Regions from separate parts of the Janthinobacterium sp. PSPC1-1 genome, predicted to be linked through region 2. Evidence: predicted binding sites of a transcription regulator. Region 2 holds the regulator's gene; the other holds the start of a gene.
What was found. Region 2 encodes FNR, which switches genes on or off when oxygen is low (the NO sensors DNR and NnrR bind a similar motif). Its sites were predicted from a motif close to TTGATNNNNATCAA; they were not measured.
Positions count from the first base shown of each region.

Region 1: a site for FNR is predicted at 6,083-6,096, ahead of ubiU (ubiquinone anaerobic biosynthesis protein UbiU). Genes of this name have one in related genera too.

Region 1 is NZ_JAFCWP010000014.1:16,584-24,426, forward strand. It holds gene ACP7EG_RS27130 (Pls/PosA family non-ribosomal peptide synthetase) at 1-2,674, opposite strand, end outside; gene ACP7EG_RS27135 (anaerobic ribonucleoside-triphosphate reductase activating protein) at 2,823-3,527, opposite strand; gene nrdD (anaerobic ribonucleoside-triphosphate reductase) at 3,520-3,717, opposite strand; gene ACP7EG_RS27145 (ribonucleoside triphosphate reductase) at 3,714-5,462, opposite strand; gene ACP7EG_RS27150 (hypothetical protein) at 5,581-5,997, opposite strand; gene ubiU (ubiquinone anaerobic biosynthesis protein UbiU) at 6,160-7,197, shown strand; gene ubiV (ubiquinone anaerobic biosynthesis protein UbiV) at 7,324-7,843, shown strand, end outside.
Region 2 is NZ_JAFCWP010000002.1:62,304-70,146, reverse strand. It holds gene ACP7EG_RS07835 (response regulator) at 1-2,619, opposite strand, end outside; gene fnr (fumarate/nitrate reduction transcriptional regulator Fnr) at 2,859-3,617, shown strand; gene ACP7EG_RS07825 (FixH family protein) at 3,744-4,268, opposite strand; gene ccoG (cytochrome c oxidase accessory protein CcoG) at 4,415-5,797, opposite strand; gene ccoP (cytochrome-c oxidase, cbb3-type subunit III) at 5,802-6,722, opposite strand; gene ACP7EG_RS07810 (cbb3-type cytochrome oxidase subunit 3) at 6,715-6,915, opposite strand; gene ccoO (cytochrome-c oxidase, cbb3-type subunit II) at 6,917-7,531, opposite strand; gene ccoN (cytochrome-c oxidase, cbb3-type subunit I) at 7,547-7,843, opposite strand, start outside.

The DNA.
Region 1 (7,843 bases), on a different contig from region 2:
CGATGAGGACCATGCCGAAGCAGAAGAACAGGGTTTCGCCCGTCAGGCGCAGGCGCGAGACGGCGGGGCGCGGCGGCTGGCTGGCCGGGTCGTAGGGGCCGATGTCGCGCGCGGGCGAACCGGTCCAGATGCGGCCCGCCGGCACGCTCACGCCATCGGCCAGCGCGGATTGTCCCTCCAGGTGGCCGAAGGCGCCCACCTTGGTATTGCCTTCCAAAATCGCGTAAGAGCTGATGCAGGCATCGTCGCCGATGCTGATCTGGCCCAGCAGCAAACGGCCCCGTTCCACGCGGGCGTTTTCAAAGTTGACGGCATTGCCGACGCTGACGTTGTCGCCGATGGACAGCAGGTCGGGCGCACGCAGGGTCATCGAGCCGATGACCACTTCCTTGCCCACTTTCGCGCCCAGCGCGCGCAGCCACCAGCTGTTCAGCGACGAGCCGCTGAGCAGATACGCGGGCGCCGATTCGACCAGGCGGTCGGCCAGCCACCAGCGGTAATAGGTGACGCCCCACAGCGGATAGCTGCCCGGCTTCAGGCGCCCGGCAATCAGCCACTTGCCGGCAATCGCGATGGCAAATTCGGCCAGGGTCGCGAGCAAGAACACGCCGATCGAGGCGGCGATGGCGCGCGGCACGGTGTCTCCCGTGTCGCCCGTGAAGAAGTGATAGGTAAAGAAGGGCGCCATCCACTGCGCCATGCGCAAGGTGACGAGGCCCGGCACGGCCGCCGCCTGCGCCGCGCCGCACAGCCAGCGCTTCATGGCCGATGGCGGCGTCCAATCCGCTTCCGGCGTGGCCAGCGCAGGCGCTTCGTTCAGTACTGCGGCGATCTTGCCGATCTGGCGATTGTGATAAATGTCGCGCACCGTCATGTGGGCGTAGGCCGGATTGGCGCGCAGGCTTGACGCCAGGCGCGCGGCCAGGAAGGAGTGGCCACCGAGGTCGCTGAAGAAATCAAACTGGCGCCGTATCGGCTGGCCCGGGAACAGTGTTGCCAGCGCCGCGAACAGGGCCGTTTCGGCCGGCGTTTCCGGCATGTCCGACTCGCCCGCCTCGCCGGCCGGCGGCGTCGAGAGCGGCATGGCCTTCAGCGCTTTTCTGTCGATCTTGCCCGAGGTGAGGCGCGGCATCAGCGGCAGTAGCTCGAAACGGCCCGGCACCATGTACGGCGGCAGATGCAGGTTCAGGGCCGCGCGCAGGGTTTTTGTGGACAGGGCATTGTCGGGGGCATCCTCGCTGCCGACGATGTAGGCCACCAGCTGGTCGATGCCATCATCCTTGCGCAGCAACACGGCCACCGTGCCCACGCCTGCCTGCTGCGCCAGCACGGCTTCGATCTCGCCCAGTTCCACGCGAAAGCCGCGTATTTTCACCTGGTCGTCGGCGCGGCCCAGGCACAGCACCTGGCCATCAAGATCGATGCGCGCCAGGTCGCCCGTGCGGTACAGGCGCGCGTCATCCTCGCTGGTCGCCCATGGATTGGGCAGGAATTTTTCCACCGTCAGGTCGGGGCGGCCCAGATAACCTTCGGCCAGGCCGGGGCCGATGATGCACAGCTCACCCGTCTCGCCGCGCGGCAGCAAAGTCAAGGGACGGTTTTCTCCCGGCTCGGCTACCTGCAGCACCAGCAAGCCATAGTTGGGCAGCGGCGTGCCGATGGTGACGGGTTCACCGGGCCGCAGGCGCGCCAGGCTGCACGACACGGTCGCCTCCGTGGGGCCATAGGTGTTGAACATGGCGCGGCCCGGGCGCGACCAGCGCTCGACCAGGGATTCCGGGCACATCTCGCCGCCCAGGTTGATCAGGCGCAGACTGGGCACTTCTTCCGCGAACAGGGCCAGCAGGGTCGGCACGGCATGCAGCACGGTGACGTGGTTGGCTGCCAGCGCGCGCGGCAAGGCTTCCGGGTCGCCCGAAATCTCCTTGGGACCCAGCCACAGGGTGGCGCCCACCAGGTAGGCGATCCAGATTTCCTCGAACGACATGTCGAAGGCGACGGAAAAACCCTGGTAGACGGTATCGGCTTGCGTCACTTCCAGCACGGCGTTTTCGCTGCGCAGGAAGTGGCAGATGCTGCGTTGATTGATCAATATGCCCTTGGGTTTGCCCGTCGAGCCGGAGGTGTAGATCACATACGCGGGGTGTTCGGGCAGGACGGTTGCGCGCGCGGGCAGCAGTTCGCCCGGTGCGGCGGGGGCCAGCAGGCTTTCCGCCGTCCACATGGGACGGTCAAGTCCTGCTTCTTCCAGGCGCGGCGCAAATTGCGCGCAGCTGATGACGCCAAAGCCGTTGGCATCATCGAGGCACACCTGCAGGCGTTCCACGGGCGTGTCTTCATCGACGGGCAGCCAGGCGGCGCCCGCCTTGGCAATCGCCGCCTGCATCAGCAGCAGAGGGGCGCCGCGCGGCAGCCACAGGCCCACGATGTCGCCGGGCTTGACGCCGGCGGCCACCAGGCGCGACGCGGCAAGACCAGCTTGCGCGTCGAGTTCCGCATACGTGATGCGGCGCTCGCCGTCGATCAGGGCGATTTGCTGCGGGCAGCGAAGGGCCGTCGCTTCGAGCAGGTCGGCCAGCACTTCCTCGCGCAGCAGATCCGGTCGCGGCGGGCCGTACAGGATGTCGGCGTGGGTGGAAGGGATGCCTGGGCTGACTGCGGTGAAATCGTTCATGGATGACGCTTATCTGTAATGCGGTGTGAGGAATCTGACGGGCTGCGCGTGGTGCGCGGCACAGTTGATACATTACAGCACGCAAGACATTTCAGCGTTGCAGAACGGGGAATTTTGCTGCGCTTTCGGCAATTATGTGACTGCAGGCTCAACTGCCATGATTACGGAATGTAAAACGGGGAAACATGGCGCCGATTTGCGCCACCGTGCTCGCCGCCGGATAGCCGTGCAGGGGGCGGCCGGCCAGCGCCGCATCCTGGCAGCCTTCGGCGCGGAACTGCTGCAGCACGTAGTTGTCGACGCCTTTCGCGGCCAGGGTGCTGGCCAGGGCCAGCAGTTGTTCGTCCGGCAGCAAGTCCGGGTGGGTAGTGGTGCGGCATTCGTAGGCCACGCCGCTGGCGAGGATGGCGTCCAGGCAGGCGCGCGCCGGGTCGCCGCTACCGGCCACGCGGGTCACATGACGATAGTCGGCAAACGGCGCCTTGATGTCGAAGCCCACCCAATCGACCAGGGGCAGCACTTCCTGAAGGCGCTGCGGATAGATGCAGGCCGTATGCAGGCCGATGCCGAACCCCAGTTCCCTGACGTCCTGCATGGCGCGCGCCAGCGCCGGGTCCATGCACGCTTCGCCGCCGCTGAAGACGACGGCGTCGACCAGGCCCACGCGGCGGCGCAGCCAGGTCAGTACGTCCTGCCAGGGCATGGTGCCCTGCGGCGTGCGCGCCTGCAGATGGGGATTGTGGCAATAGCCGCAACGCCAGGGGCAGCCCTGCACGAACACCACGGCGGCCAGCTTGCCCGGGTAGTCGGTGGCGGAAAAGGGCGTCAGGCCGCCCACTTTCAACTCAGCCACGGCAGGCGGGCTGGCCAACCCGGGCGCTCGCTTCCGTAAAGTACTGGCGCTCGTGGAATTCGCCCTGCTTGCCGATGTTGAACGAGGCGACGGGGCGGTGGTAGCCCATCACGCGCGTCCAGATTTCGCAGCGCTGGCGTTCGCTGTCGAGCAGGGTGATGGCGGGAGTGAAGTCGGGACGTGCGTTCATGGTGTTTCCTCAAGTGATGGAACAGGGTGGGCTTGTTTGCGGGCGATCAGTTCCGCGTCGCAGGTGGGGCAGAATTCATGTTTGCCGGCCAGGTAGCCGTGGCGCGGGCAGATGGAAAAGGTGGGGGTGACCGTGATGTAGGGCAGCGAAAAGCGGCTCAGCGCGCGTTTGACCAGTTCGCGGCAGGCATTCGCATCCGACAGCGCTTCCGTCATGTACAGGTGCAACACCGTGCCGCCCGTGTACTTGCGCTGCAGCGCGTCCTGCAATTCCAGCGCCTCGAACGGGTCGTCCGTATGGCCCACGGGCAGTTGCGACGAGTTCGTGTAATACGGGTTGTCGACGGTGCCCGCCTGCAAAATGGCGGGATAGCGCTTGTGGTCTTCGCGGGCGAAGCGGTAGGTGGTGCCCTCGGCCGGCGTCGCTTCCAGGTTGTACATGTGGCCCGTCTCTTCCTGGAAGGCCACCATGCGGGCGCGCACGTGGTCGAGCAGGCGGATCGCCAGCGCATGGCCCTCGGCGGACGTGATGTCGTAAGCGTCGCCGCTGAAATTGCGGATCATCTCGTTGATGCCGTTCACGCCCAGCGTGGAAAAGTGGTTGCGCAGGGTGCCCAGGTAGCGCTTCGTGTAGGGGAACAAGCCTTGCTGCATCAGTTCTTCGATGGTGCGGCGCTTGATTTCCAGGCTGACTTTGCCCAGTTCCAGCAGGCGGTCCAGGTCGGCCAGCAGCGCTGCCTCGTCGCCGCGCCACAAGTGGCCCAGGCGCGCGCAGTTGATAGTGACCACGCCCAGGGAGCCCGTCTGCTCGGCGGAACCGAACAGGCCATTGCCCCGTTTCAGCAGTTCGCGCAAGTCCAGCTGCAAGCGGCAGCACATGGAGCGGATCATGTTCGGCTTGAGTTCCGAATTGATGAAATTCTGGAAGTAGGGCAGGCCGTAGCGGGCAGTCATCTCGAACAGGCGTTCCGCATTTTCGCTATGCCAGTCGAAATCCTCGGTGATGTTATAGGTGGGGATGGGAAAGGTGAAGACTCTGCCCTTGGCGTCGCCCGCCATCATGATCTCGATGTAGGCGCGGTTGATCATGTCCATCTCGGCCTGCAGCTCGCCATAGCTGAAGTCCATCTCCTGGCCGGCGATGACGGGAATCTGCTCGCGCAGGTCGTCCGGGCAGACCCAGTCGAACGTGAGGTTGGTAAACGGCGTCTGCGTGCCCCAGCGCGATGGCACGTTGAGGTTGAAGATCAGCTCCTGCATGTACTGGCGCACGTCTTCGTAGCGCAGGCTGTCCTTGCGGATGTACGGCGCCATGTAGGTGTCGAAGGAGCTGAACGCCTGGGCGCCGGCCCATTCGTTTTGCAGGGTACCCAGAAAATTGACGATCTGGCCGATGGCGCTCGACATGTGTTTCGGCGGGCCCGATTCGATCTTGCCCGGCACGCCATTCAAGCCTTCATGCAGCAGGGTGCGCAGCGACCAGCCGGCGCAGTAGCCGGCCAGCATGTCGAGGTCGTGGATGTGCAGCGCCGCTTCGCGGTGCGCCGCGCCCACTTCCGGCGGATACACCTGGTCCAGCCAGTAGTTGGCGATGACCTTGCCCGACACATTGAGGATCAGGCCACCCAGCGAGTAACCCTGGTTGGCGTTGGCGTTGACGCGCCAGTCGCGCCGCTCCAGGTATTCATTGATGGACGCGGCGACATCGACCTGGCCGCGTGTGGGGGAAACTGCATTCGTCGTCATGAAACCTCCAATAAACACAACATGCGGTGTTTTTATGAAGGTTATCCACTAAATGTAGTGCCGTCAAAGGGGGCGTGCAAGCGATTCGCGTATCCTTGATCCAGGTGAAAAAACCACCTCAGCCGGTTTTGTTCCAGCGCGTTTCGCGCAGGATCAGCCAGCTCGCGCAAAAGAACGCGGCGCCGCAGGCGGCGATGCTGGCGACGGAGGCGGGCAGTACGTGAGCCCAGATTTCCAGTGGCGTATAGGTGCTCCAGCTGGCCACGCGCGCATCGAACGTGACGTAGTTCGCCAGCAGCCAATAGATGGCCAGCAGGCCCGTGCAGATGGCGGCCTGACGCAGCAGCGGCAGTTGGCGGCGCGCGAACACGGCCAGCAGGAACAGCAGCAGCACGCCCGGATAGGCGCCCAGCACTTCCGGTGACAGCACGGAGATGGTCCCCGCGTCATAGCCATCGGCCGGGCCGGCCCACTGTACTTGCAGCGCGGTGAGGAACAGGGTCAGAAGGAAAATCAGCAGCGGTTTGCGGGTCATGGTGGGCAATCGAAGAGGGAGAAAAGTGGGGCATTTTACAGCCAGGTCAAGCAAGTTGAAGGTGCGCCAGCCATGCATGCATTCCTTCACCTGCGTCAAGGACTGGGCAGCATGGGCGGGGCTATAGTCTGCACCCTGAGCCGATACAGGACTGTGAACATCATGATGCTTGAATCAACTACCGCCACCCGCGTGGCCGGACCGCTGGAACTGGTCTGCCCCGCCGGCAGCCTGCCTGCCTTGAAAGCGGCCGTCGACAATGGCGCCGATACCGTTTACCTGGGCTTTCGCGACGCCACCAATGCGCGTAATTTCGCCGGCCTCAATTTCGACGAGAAGGCCATCGCCGAGGGCGTGCGCTACGCCCACCAGTACGGACGCAAGGTGCTGCTGGCGCTGAACACCTATCCGCAGCCGCACAACTGGGCCGTGTGGCGCAGCGCCATCGACCGCGCCGCGCAAGCCGGCATCGACGCCATGATCGTCGCCGATCCGGGTCTGATGGCCTACGCGGCACAGCACCAGCCGCAGCTGCGCCTGCACCTGTCCGTGCAGGGCTCGGCCACCAACTACGAAGCCATCAATTTTTACCATGAACACTTCGGCATCGCCCGCGCCGTGCTGCCGCGCGTGCTGTCGATGGCGCAGGTGGAACAACTGATAGCCAAGACGGAGGTGGAGATCGAAGTGTTCGGTTTCGGCAGCCTGTGCGTGATGGTCGAAGGGCGCTGCGCGCTGTCGTCGTATGCGACGGGCGAGGCGCCGAACACGCACGGCGTGTGCTCGCCGGCCAAGGCCGTGCGCTGGCTGGAAACGCCGAATGGCCTGGAGTCGCGCCTGAACGGCGTGCTGATCGACCGCTACGCGCCCGGTGAAAACGCCAGCTATCCGACCCTGTGCAAGGGGCGTTTCGAAGTCAATGACGAAGAGTATTACGCGATCGAGGAGCCGGCCAGCTTGAATACCCTGGCGCTGCTGCCGCAACTGATTTCCATGGGCGTGCGCGCCGTGAAAATCGAAGGGCGCCAGCGCAGTCCCGCCTACGTGGCGCAGGTCACGCGCGTGTGGCGCGAAGCGATCGACGCCTGCCGCGAAGGCAATCCGCGCTACGCCGTCAAGCCGGGCTGGATGGCGGCCATGGACAAGCTGGCCGAGGGTCAGCAGCACACTTTAGGCGCCTACCATCGCTCCTGGAAATAGCAAAATCTACTGCGCGTCCCGGGGCGCGGCCTGCGATGCTCACCGTGCTCGAGCACGGCTGCGCTTCTCGGCCTCGCCGCGGGCCGCTCGCTACGGTTTTGTAACTTAAAAAATACTGGAAAAGGCATGCTAAAACTATCGTTGGGTCCTTTGCTGTACTACTGGCCGCGCGCCACCGTCTTCGAGTTTTACCAGCAGATCTCTGGCAGCGCCGTCGAGATCGTGTACCTGGGTGAAACCGTGTGTTCGCGCCGGCATGAAGTGCGCCTGGCCGACTGGCTCGATATCGCCGACATGCTGGCCGCTGCCGGCAAAGAGGTGGTGCTGTCGACGCAGGCGCTGATCGAGGCGGGCGCCGAACTGGCGACCCTGCGCCGCATCACGGGCAATGGCCGCTATACGGTCGAAGCCAACGACATGGGCGCCGTGCACTGCATGGAAAAGGGCGCGCCCTTCGTCGCCGGTCCCCATCTGAACCTGTTCAATGGCCCCAGCCTGCAACTGCTGGCGCGCCTGGGTGCGCGGCGCTGGGTGATGCCGCTGGAAATGGGGCAGACGGCGCTGGCCGAGATGCAGCGCCAGAAACCGGAAGGGCTGGAGACGGAAGTGTTCGCCTACGGCCGCATGCCGCTGGCGTTTTCCGCGC
Region 2 (7,843 bases):
GATGAAATCGCTGATGCCGGCCGTCATGCAGCGCTCGCGCTCGGAGGCCAGCACGCCGGCCGTCATGGCGATCACGGGCAAGTTCAAGCGCAGTTCCGTGCGGATGATGTGGGTGGCGCTGAAGCCGTCCATGACAGGCATCTGCATGTCCATCAGCACGATGTCGTAGCGCAGCGCCTCCGTGCGCAGCCGTTCCACGGCTTGCAAGCCGTCGCCCACCACGTCCAGGGTGGCGCCCATGTGTTCGAGGATGCCGCGCGCCACGGCCTGGTTCAAATGATTGTCTTCCACCAGCAGGAAATGCACGCCGGCCAGTTCGGTGCCCAGCGGCTGGTGCAGGATGCGCTGTTCGCCGCCATCGTTCTTGGCGATCAGCGCCTGGTGCAGGGCATCGAACAGGCTCGAACCCGTGATTGGCTTCATCAGCACGACATCGGCCTCGGCCGCGCTGGAGATTTCTTCCAGGTGGTTGCGGGCGAAGGCGTTGACCATCACCACGATGGGTTGGCGCTGGCCGCTGGCCGCCTGGCGGATGGCCTTGGCCGTGGCCAGGCCGTCCATGACGGGCATGTGCCAGTCGGCCAGCACCACGTCGTACGGTTGCTGCTGCGCCAGGCGTTCGCGGTACAGTTCGATGGCGGCAAAGCCGGAGTCCACTTCGTCGGCCAGCCAGCCCCAGGCTTCGATCAGCTTGACGATCAGTTCGCGCGTGGTGCGGTTATCGTCTGCCACCAGCAGGCGCAGCTGGCCCAGGGCCGGCGTGCGCCGCGTTTCGGCCGGCTGCGCCAGCATCTCGAACGGCACGCTGAACCAGAAGCGGCTGCCCTTGCCTTCGCTACTGGCCACGGCGATATCACCGCCCATCATGTGGATCAGCTGCTTGCTGATGGCCAGGCCCAGGCCCGTGCCGCCGAAGCGCCGCGTGATGCTCTGGTCGCCCTGTGAAAAGGCGGCAAACAGCTGCTGTTGCTGCAACTCCGTCATGCCGATGCCCGTGTCGCGCACTTCGAAGCGCAGCCAGGCGCGGCCTTGTTGGCTTTCGGCCAGGCTGACGGCCACCACCACTTCGCCGCTCTCCGTAAACTTGATGGCGTTGCCGGCCAGGTTGACGAGGATCTGCTGCAGGCGCTGGGCGTCGCCCACCAGGCGCCGCGGCACGTCCGGCTCGACGGCGATGGCCAGTTCCAGCTCCTTTTCGCCCGCATTCATGGTCATCGTCGTGGCCAGCGTGTTCATGACCTCGTCGAGGTCGAATTCGACGGGCGACAACTCCATGCGGCGCGCCTCGATCTTCGAATAGTCGAGCACGTCGTTGAGGATGCCCAGCAGCGACTGGCCCGCCACGCGCACCATGGTCAGATACTTGCGCTGTTCCGTATCGAGCTTGGTATTGCCCAGCAAATACACCATGCCCAGTACGGCATTCAGGGGCGTGCGGATTTCATGGCTCATGTTGGCCACGAAATCGCTCTTCGCGCGGTTGGCCGCCTCGGCCCGGTCGCGTTCCTGTTCCAGCTCCGCCGCACGCGCTTCGAGTTCCTGCTGCAGGCGGTCGCGTTCGCTCATCAGGCTGTTGAACGCTTCCGTCAGTTCGCCGATCTCGTCGCGCTGCCGCACCGGCACGGGCGTGAAGCGGCTGCCACTGGTGCGCATGGCTTGCAGCGTGTCGCGCAGGTGCACCAGCGGCGACAGCAGGCGCACGGTGACCCAGCCCAGAATAAACGCGGCCAGCAGCGAAGCGAGGACGCTCCACAGCACCAGCCGGTACAGCACGCCATCGAACGGTTCGAAGGCATCATCGAGAGGCAGCGAGGCGGCCAGCAGCCAGTTCACCGATTTCAGGCGCTTGAAGCTGTTGACGGCCGTGATGCCGCGGCTGTTGGTGCTGACCATGCTGCCTTCGCCATCGTTCTTCAGCAACTGGGTCGTCGTCAGGTTGGCGTTCGGCTGGCGCGGCTGCAGCAAGCGGCTGGTATCGGGGTGCAGCACATAGCGCGGCACGGCGCCGCGCGTGAGGATGAAGTAATAGCCGCTCTTGCCGATCTTTTCCGAGCGCAGGCGTCCCAACAGGTTGTCCTTGTACAGGCGCAGCACACCGATCACCACGCCGGCCACCTGGCCATCGGCCGTGAGCACGGGCGCCACCATCTGCACGATGGGCATGCCGCTCGACTTGCCCAGCATCGGCTCGGTGATCATGGGCTGGCGCGTGCGCAGGACGGTCTGGAAATACTCGCGCTCGGCGACGTTGATGCCGGCGCGCCCCGCCACTTCCGGCATGTCGGCCACGACGGCGCCTTGCGCATCGAGCACCAGCACGTCGTCGAACAGTACCAGCATCGAGCGGCGCGCATAGTATTCGCGCAATTGGGCTGGCTGGGCGATCAATTCCGGCGGCTGCTGCCTGGCCGTCAGCGTGACGATCTGCAGCAGCATGCCCAGCTTGTCGTCGAGTTCGGCAGCGGTGCGGGTGATCAGGGCAGACTGCTGGCTCAGCAGTACTCGGGTGAAGTCGGCGCGCATGTGCTGCACCTGTATCATGGTGACCAGCGCGATCATGGCGATCGAGGTCAGGCTGGTGGCCAGCGCGACTTTTGCTTTGATGCCGAGAGGCTTCATGATTTCCTTTTCAGTACCGGGCGGTACAGGCGGCAGCTAATGCTGTCGGGAATTTTCCTATCAATACATCAACTTGGCAAGCGGCGCCGCGCAAATTGCCTTTCCCACATGGGCTTTTAATGATGTTGCCATATAATCAAGGTTAGAACGTCGTTTATTCAGCGGAAATGCGGTGAAATTGGCACACGGCAACCCTGTATGCAGTAAACTCGTTATTGCATTTTCTAAAAGGTACCGACATGACTGAAGCGCTACTCACTCCCACCATGCCCACAGTGACCGTGGAAGCGTTGCGTGCGCGATGCTCGACCTGCAGCATGCATCAATTGTGCCTGCCGATGGGCCTCGATGTGGGCGACATGGACAGGCTGGACCAGATCATCGGCCGCCGCCGCAAGATCGTGCGCGGTGCCTCGCTGTTCCGCATCGGCGACTCGTTCCAGAATCTGTACGCGATCCGCCTGGGGCACTTCAAGACGTACCAGATCAATCCGGGCGGTGAAGAGCAGGTGACGGGTTTCCAGATGGCTGGCGAACTGCTGGGCATGGACGCCATCAGCGCCGACCGCCACCACTGTAATGCGGTGGCGCTGGAAGACAGCGAAGTGTGTGAAATTCCGTTTTCCAGCCTGGAACAGTTGCTGGGCAATATGCCGACCCTGCTGCGCCATTTCCATCGCATGATGAGCCAGGAAATCACGCGCGAGCAAAGCGTCATGCTGTTGCTGGGCAATATGCAGGCGACCCAGCGTTTTGCCGCCTTTATCGTCAACCTGGCCTCGCGCTATGAAGCGCGCGGCTATTCGGCTAGCAAATTTCAGCTGCGCATGTCGCGCGAGGAAATCGGCAATTACCTGGGGCTGACCATCGAGAGCGTCAGCCGTTTATTGTCGAAATTCAAGAAGGAAGGCTGGCTGCGCGTCTCCAACCGCGAGATCGAGATTTTGCAGCCCGCCAAGTTGAAAGCCATTACAGCCGGCACGGACGTCTGCAAATAACAGCACCGTCAAAACCTACTGCGCGTCGCGCTTTGCGGCCTGCGATGCTCGCTGTGCTCTAGCACAGCTGCGCTTCTTAGCCACAAATCACTGCCGCTCGCTACGGTTTTTTCCCGGCGCTGTACGTTATAGCTCTTCATCCGCATGCAGCGCGATGCTGCGCTGCAGCGGCCAGGTCCAGATGCCGGACAGGCGCCACTCGCGTTTGTCGTTTTCCACCAGTACTTGCCAGCGGCTGCGCTCGAGCATCGGCAGCGCCACGGAAAAATTGCCCGCCGCATCGGGCTGCACCAGCAGCTTGATATCCTTTTCCGGCAAGGTCGCATGCGCCAGATGCAGCTGCAGCGGACCCTGGTAAGCCTTGCCGAAGCTGTGCACGGAACCACTCAGGCGCGCCTGTGCCACATCATAGGACAGGCTGGTATCCATCGCCAGGTCGCTGGCGATCGTGTCGCGCTTCAAATCCTGGTTGATCGCCTTGCCCTGCTTGTAATAGTCGCCCACCACCAGCGCATCAGGCTGCGTAAACGCGATATAGCCCATGAAGCTGCCGACGACCACGGACAGGCCGGGACCGATCATCAGCAGCCATGGCCAGCGATGCTTGTACCACGGGGCAACGGGGGCTTGCAGCTTGAGACTGTCGGACATTTTGTTCTCCTTGGGGTCAGACCCTTTGGGTCTGACCCCAGCTTTTGCTTCTGGGTTGAAAATAAAGTAAAGCTAACGCATGTTTGATGCTACCCCTACGGCGAAATACCGGGGTCGGACCCAGAGGGTCCGACCCCGAATCAACATCACCGCGGCACGATGAATACCGCGCTTTCACGCACATGCAACGATGGGTTGTCCAGCGATTGTAGCTCGACTGCAATCTTGTTCGAACCCTTCTCGCCCACGCCATGCGGCACGCGCAGGCGGATCGGCCAACCCAGCGTTTCTGTCGGCTGCAAGGTCACCTCTTCGCGCGTCAGCAAGGTCAGACCCGGCAAGCCGGAAGCGCTGATTTTAAAATGCTGGATTTGCTCCGAGGTGTTCATGATCTGCAAGCGGTAGACGTTTTCGATCATGCCGTCTTCCACTTCGCGTCCCATCGAACCGCGGTCGCGGATGACGTCCATTTTCAGGGGCGTGCGCAGCGCCAGCGAGGTACACACGGCGATGATGATCAGGGCCAGGATGGAAGTGTAGATCAGCACGCGCGGGCGCATGGCGCGCTGGCGGATCTGCTTCGAATTGAAGTTGTTTTCCATCGCATGGTCGGTACTGTAGCGTACCAGTCCCCGCGGCCGGTCGACCTTGTCCATCACGGTATTGCAGGCATCGACGCAGGCGGCGCAGCCGATGCATTCATACTGCAGGCCGTTGCGGATATCGATGCCGGTCGGACACACTTGCACGCACAGGGTGCAGTCGATGCAGTCGCCCAGCTTGTCGTTGTTGCCGGCCTTCTTGCTGATGGCGCCACGCGGTTCGCCGCGCTTGGCATCGTAGGTGATGATCAGGGTGTCCTGGTCGAACATGGCGCTCTGGAAGCGCGCGTAGGGGCACATGTATTTGCACACCTGCTCGCGCAGCCAGCCCGCGTTGCCGTAGGTTGCCAGGCTGTAGAACAAGACCCAGAACCATTCCCAGGGACCGAAATTGAGGGTGGTCACCTCGCGCGCCAGTTCCTTGATCGGCGTGAAATAGCCGACAAAGGTAAAGCCCGTCCACAGGGCGATGGCGCCCCATGCCAGGTGCTTGGCCGTCTTCTTGAAGGCCTTGCGCACGGAGGGTCCCTGCTTGTCGAGGGCCATGCGCGCGCTGCGCGTGCCCTCGATGCGGCGTTCGACCCACAGGAAGATTTCCGTGTATACCGTTTGCGGGCAAGAGAACCCGCACCACACCCGCCCGGCGATGGCCGTGACGAGAAACAACAAATACGCACAGATGATCAGCAGGGCCGCCAGATAGATGAAATCCTGGGGCCACAGCACGACGCCGAAAATGTAGAACTTGCGCGTGGTCAAATCGAACAGCAGGGCTTGCCTGCCATTCCAGGTCAACCACGGCAAGCCGTAGAACGCCAGCTGGGTAAGCCATACGCATACCCATCGCCAGGTAGCGTAGCGTCCTTTGGCCTCGCGAGGGTAGATCTGCTCGCGGGCCGCATACATCTTGATGACTTGAGGTTCCATTACATCATTTCACGGGCGTCTGTGGATTCGACAGGCTCCAGACATACGCCGACAGCACGTGGACCTTGGACTCGCCGAGGAAATCGCTGAAGGCCGGCATGGTGTTGCTGCGTCCCTTGCGTACGGTTTCCATGATGGTATCAGCACTGCCGCCGTACAGCCAGATCTTGTCCGTCAGGTTAGGCGAACCGAGCATCTGATTGCCCTTCGCATCGGCGCCATGACAGGCCATGCAGGCGCCGAACTTGGCTTTGCCCAGCACGGATTTGACGGGGTCCGAGGTGGAACCGGACAGGCTCAGCACATAATGGGCCACGTTCTCGACATCCTTTTCGGAGCCCAGGGCGGCACCCATCGGTGGCATCTGCCCATTGCGGCCATGCAGGATGGTGGTCTTGATGATGTCGGGTTCACCGCCATACAGCCAGTCCTTGTCGGTCAGGTTGGGGAAGCCCTTGTTGCCGCGCGCATCCGAACCGTGGCATTGCGCGCAGTAGGTCAGGAACAAACGCTGGCCGATGGCCAGTGCCTGCGGATCGGCGGCCACCGTCTTCAAGTCCTGGCTCAGGTACTTGTTGAACAGGGGACCGTAGTCGGCTTCCGCCTTCTTCAGCTCTTCCTCGTACTGGCCCGTCGATTTCCAGCCCAGGCTGCCGGCATAGGTGCCCAGGCCCGGGTACAGGAACAGATACGCCAGGGCGAAGACGATGGTGATGTAGAACAACCACATCCACCAGCGCGGCATCGGCGTGTTGAGTTCCTTCAAGTCCTCGTCCCAGACGTGGCCCGTGGTGCCGTCGGCAGGCGCGCCTTCGACCACTTTGATTTTCGACTGCGAGTACAGCAGCACGCCGCAGCCGATGATGCCCAGCAGGGACAGCACGACGATGTAGATATTCCAGAAGCCATTGGTAAAATCAGCCATGGTTGCGCTCCCCTTGTGCCGGTGCGGCATCGGCCGCGTAGTCGAGCGCCTCGTCGTCGAACGGCAGGCGCGCCGCCGCGTCGAAGTCGCTATTGCTGCGGCTGAACGTCCACCACAGGATGCCTACGAACGTCGTAAAGGAAACCACCGTCATGACGCTGCTGGCGCTGTCAAACAGGTTCTCGATTGCCATGCTAATTCCTTGTTTTGATTAATGTACCGAGGCCTTGCAGATAGGCGACCAGGGCGTCTTCTTCCGTCTTGTCCTGCAGCTGCGCCGGGCCGGCGGTGATTTCCGCATCGCTGTACGGCTGGCCCAGGCGTTGCAGGGCGCGCATCTTCGGCATGATGTCGTCAGGCACCAGCTTGGTCTTCGCCAGCCATGGGTAGGCCGGCATGTTCGACTCGGGCACCACGTCGCGCGGGTTGTTCAAGTGCGTGCGATGCCATTCATCGCTGTAGCGGGCGCCCACGCGGGCCAGATCCGGCCCCGTGCGCTTGGAACCCCACTGGAACGGACGGTCGTAGACGAACTCGCCAGCGACCGAATAGTGGCCATAGCGTTCCGTTTCCGCGCGCAGCGGACGTACCATCTGCGAGTGGCAGTTGTAGCAGCCTTCGCGCACGTAAATGTCGCGGCCCGCCAGGCGCAGCGGCGAATACGGCTTCAGGCCGGCGACCGGTTCCGTCGTGCTCTTCTGGAAGAACAGGGGAATGATCTCGACGGCGCCGCCGATGCTGATCACTACCGTGACCAGGGCGATCAGCAGCCAGGGGTTTCTCTCAATCCATGCATGTGAAAATTTCATTTGCTTTTGCTCCTATCAGGCGTGCGCCGCGTTCAGTTCCGGAATGCGGGCGACGGGGAGTTTGCTGCCGCGCAAGGTCATCCAGGTGTTGTAGCCCATGATGCACATACCCGACAGGTACAGCAGGCCACCGGCCACGCGCACCACGTAGTACGGATACGTTGCTTTCACGCTCTCGACAAAGGTGTAGGTCAGGGTGCCGTCCGGATTGACCGCACGCCACATCAGGCCCTGCATCACGCCGGCGATCCACATTGCGGCGATGTACAGCACGATGCCGATGGTGGCCACCCAGAAGTGCACATCGACCAA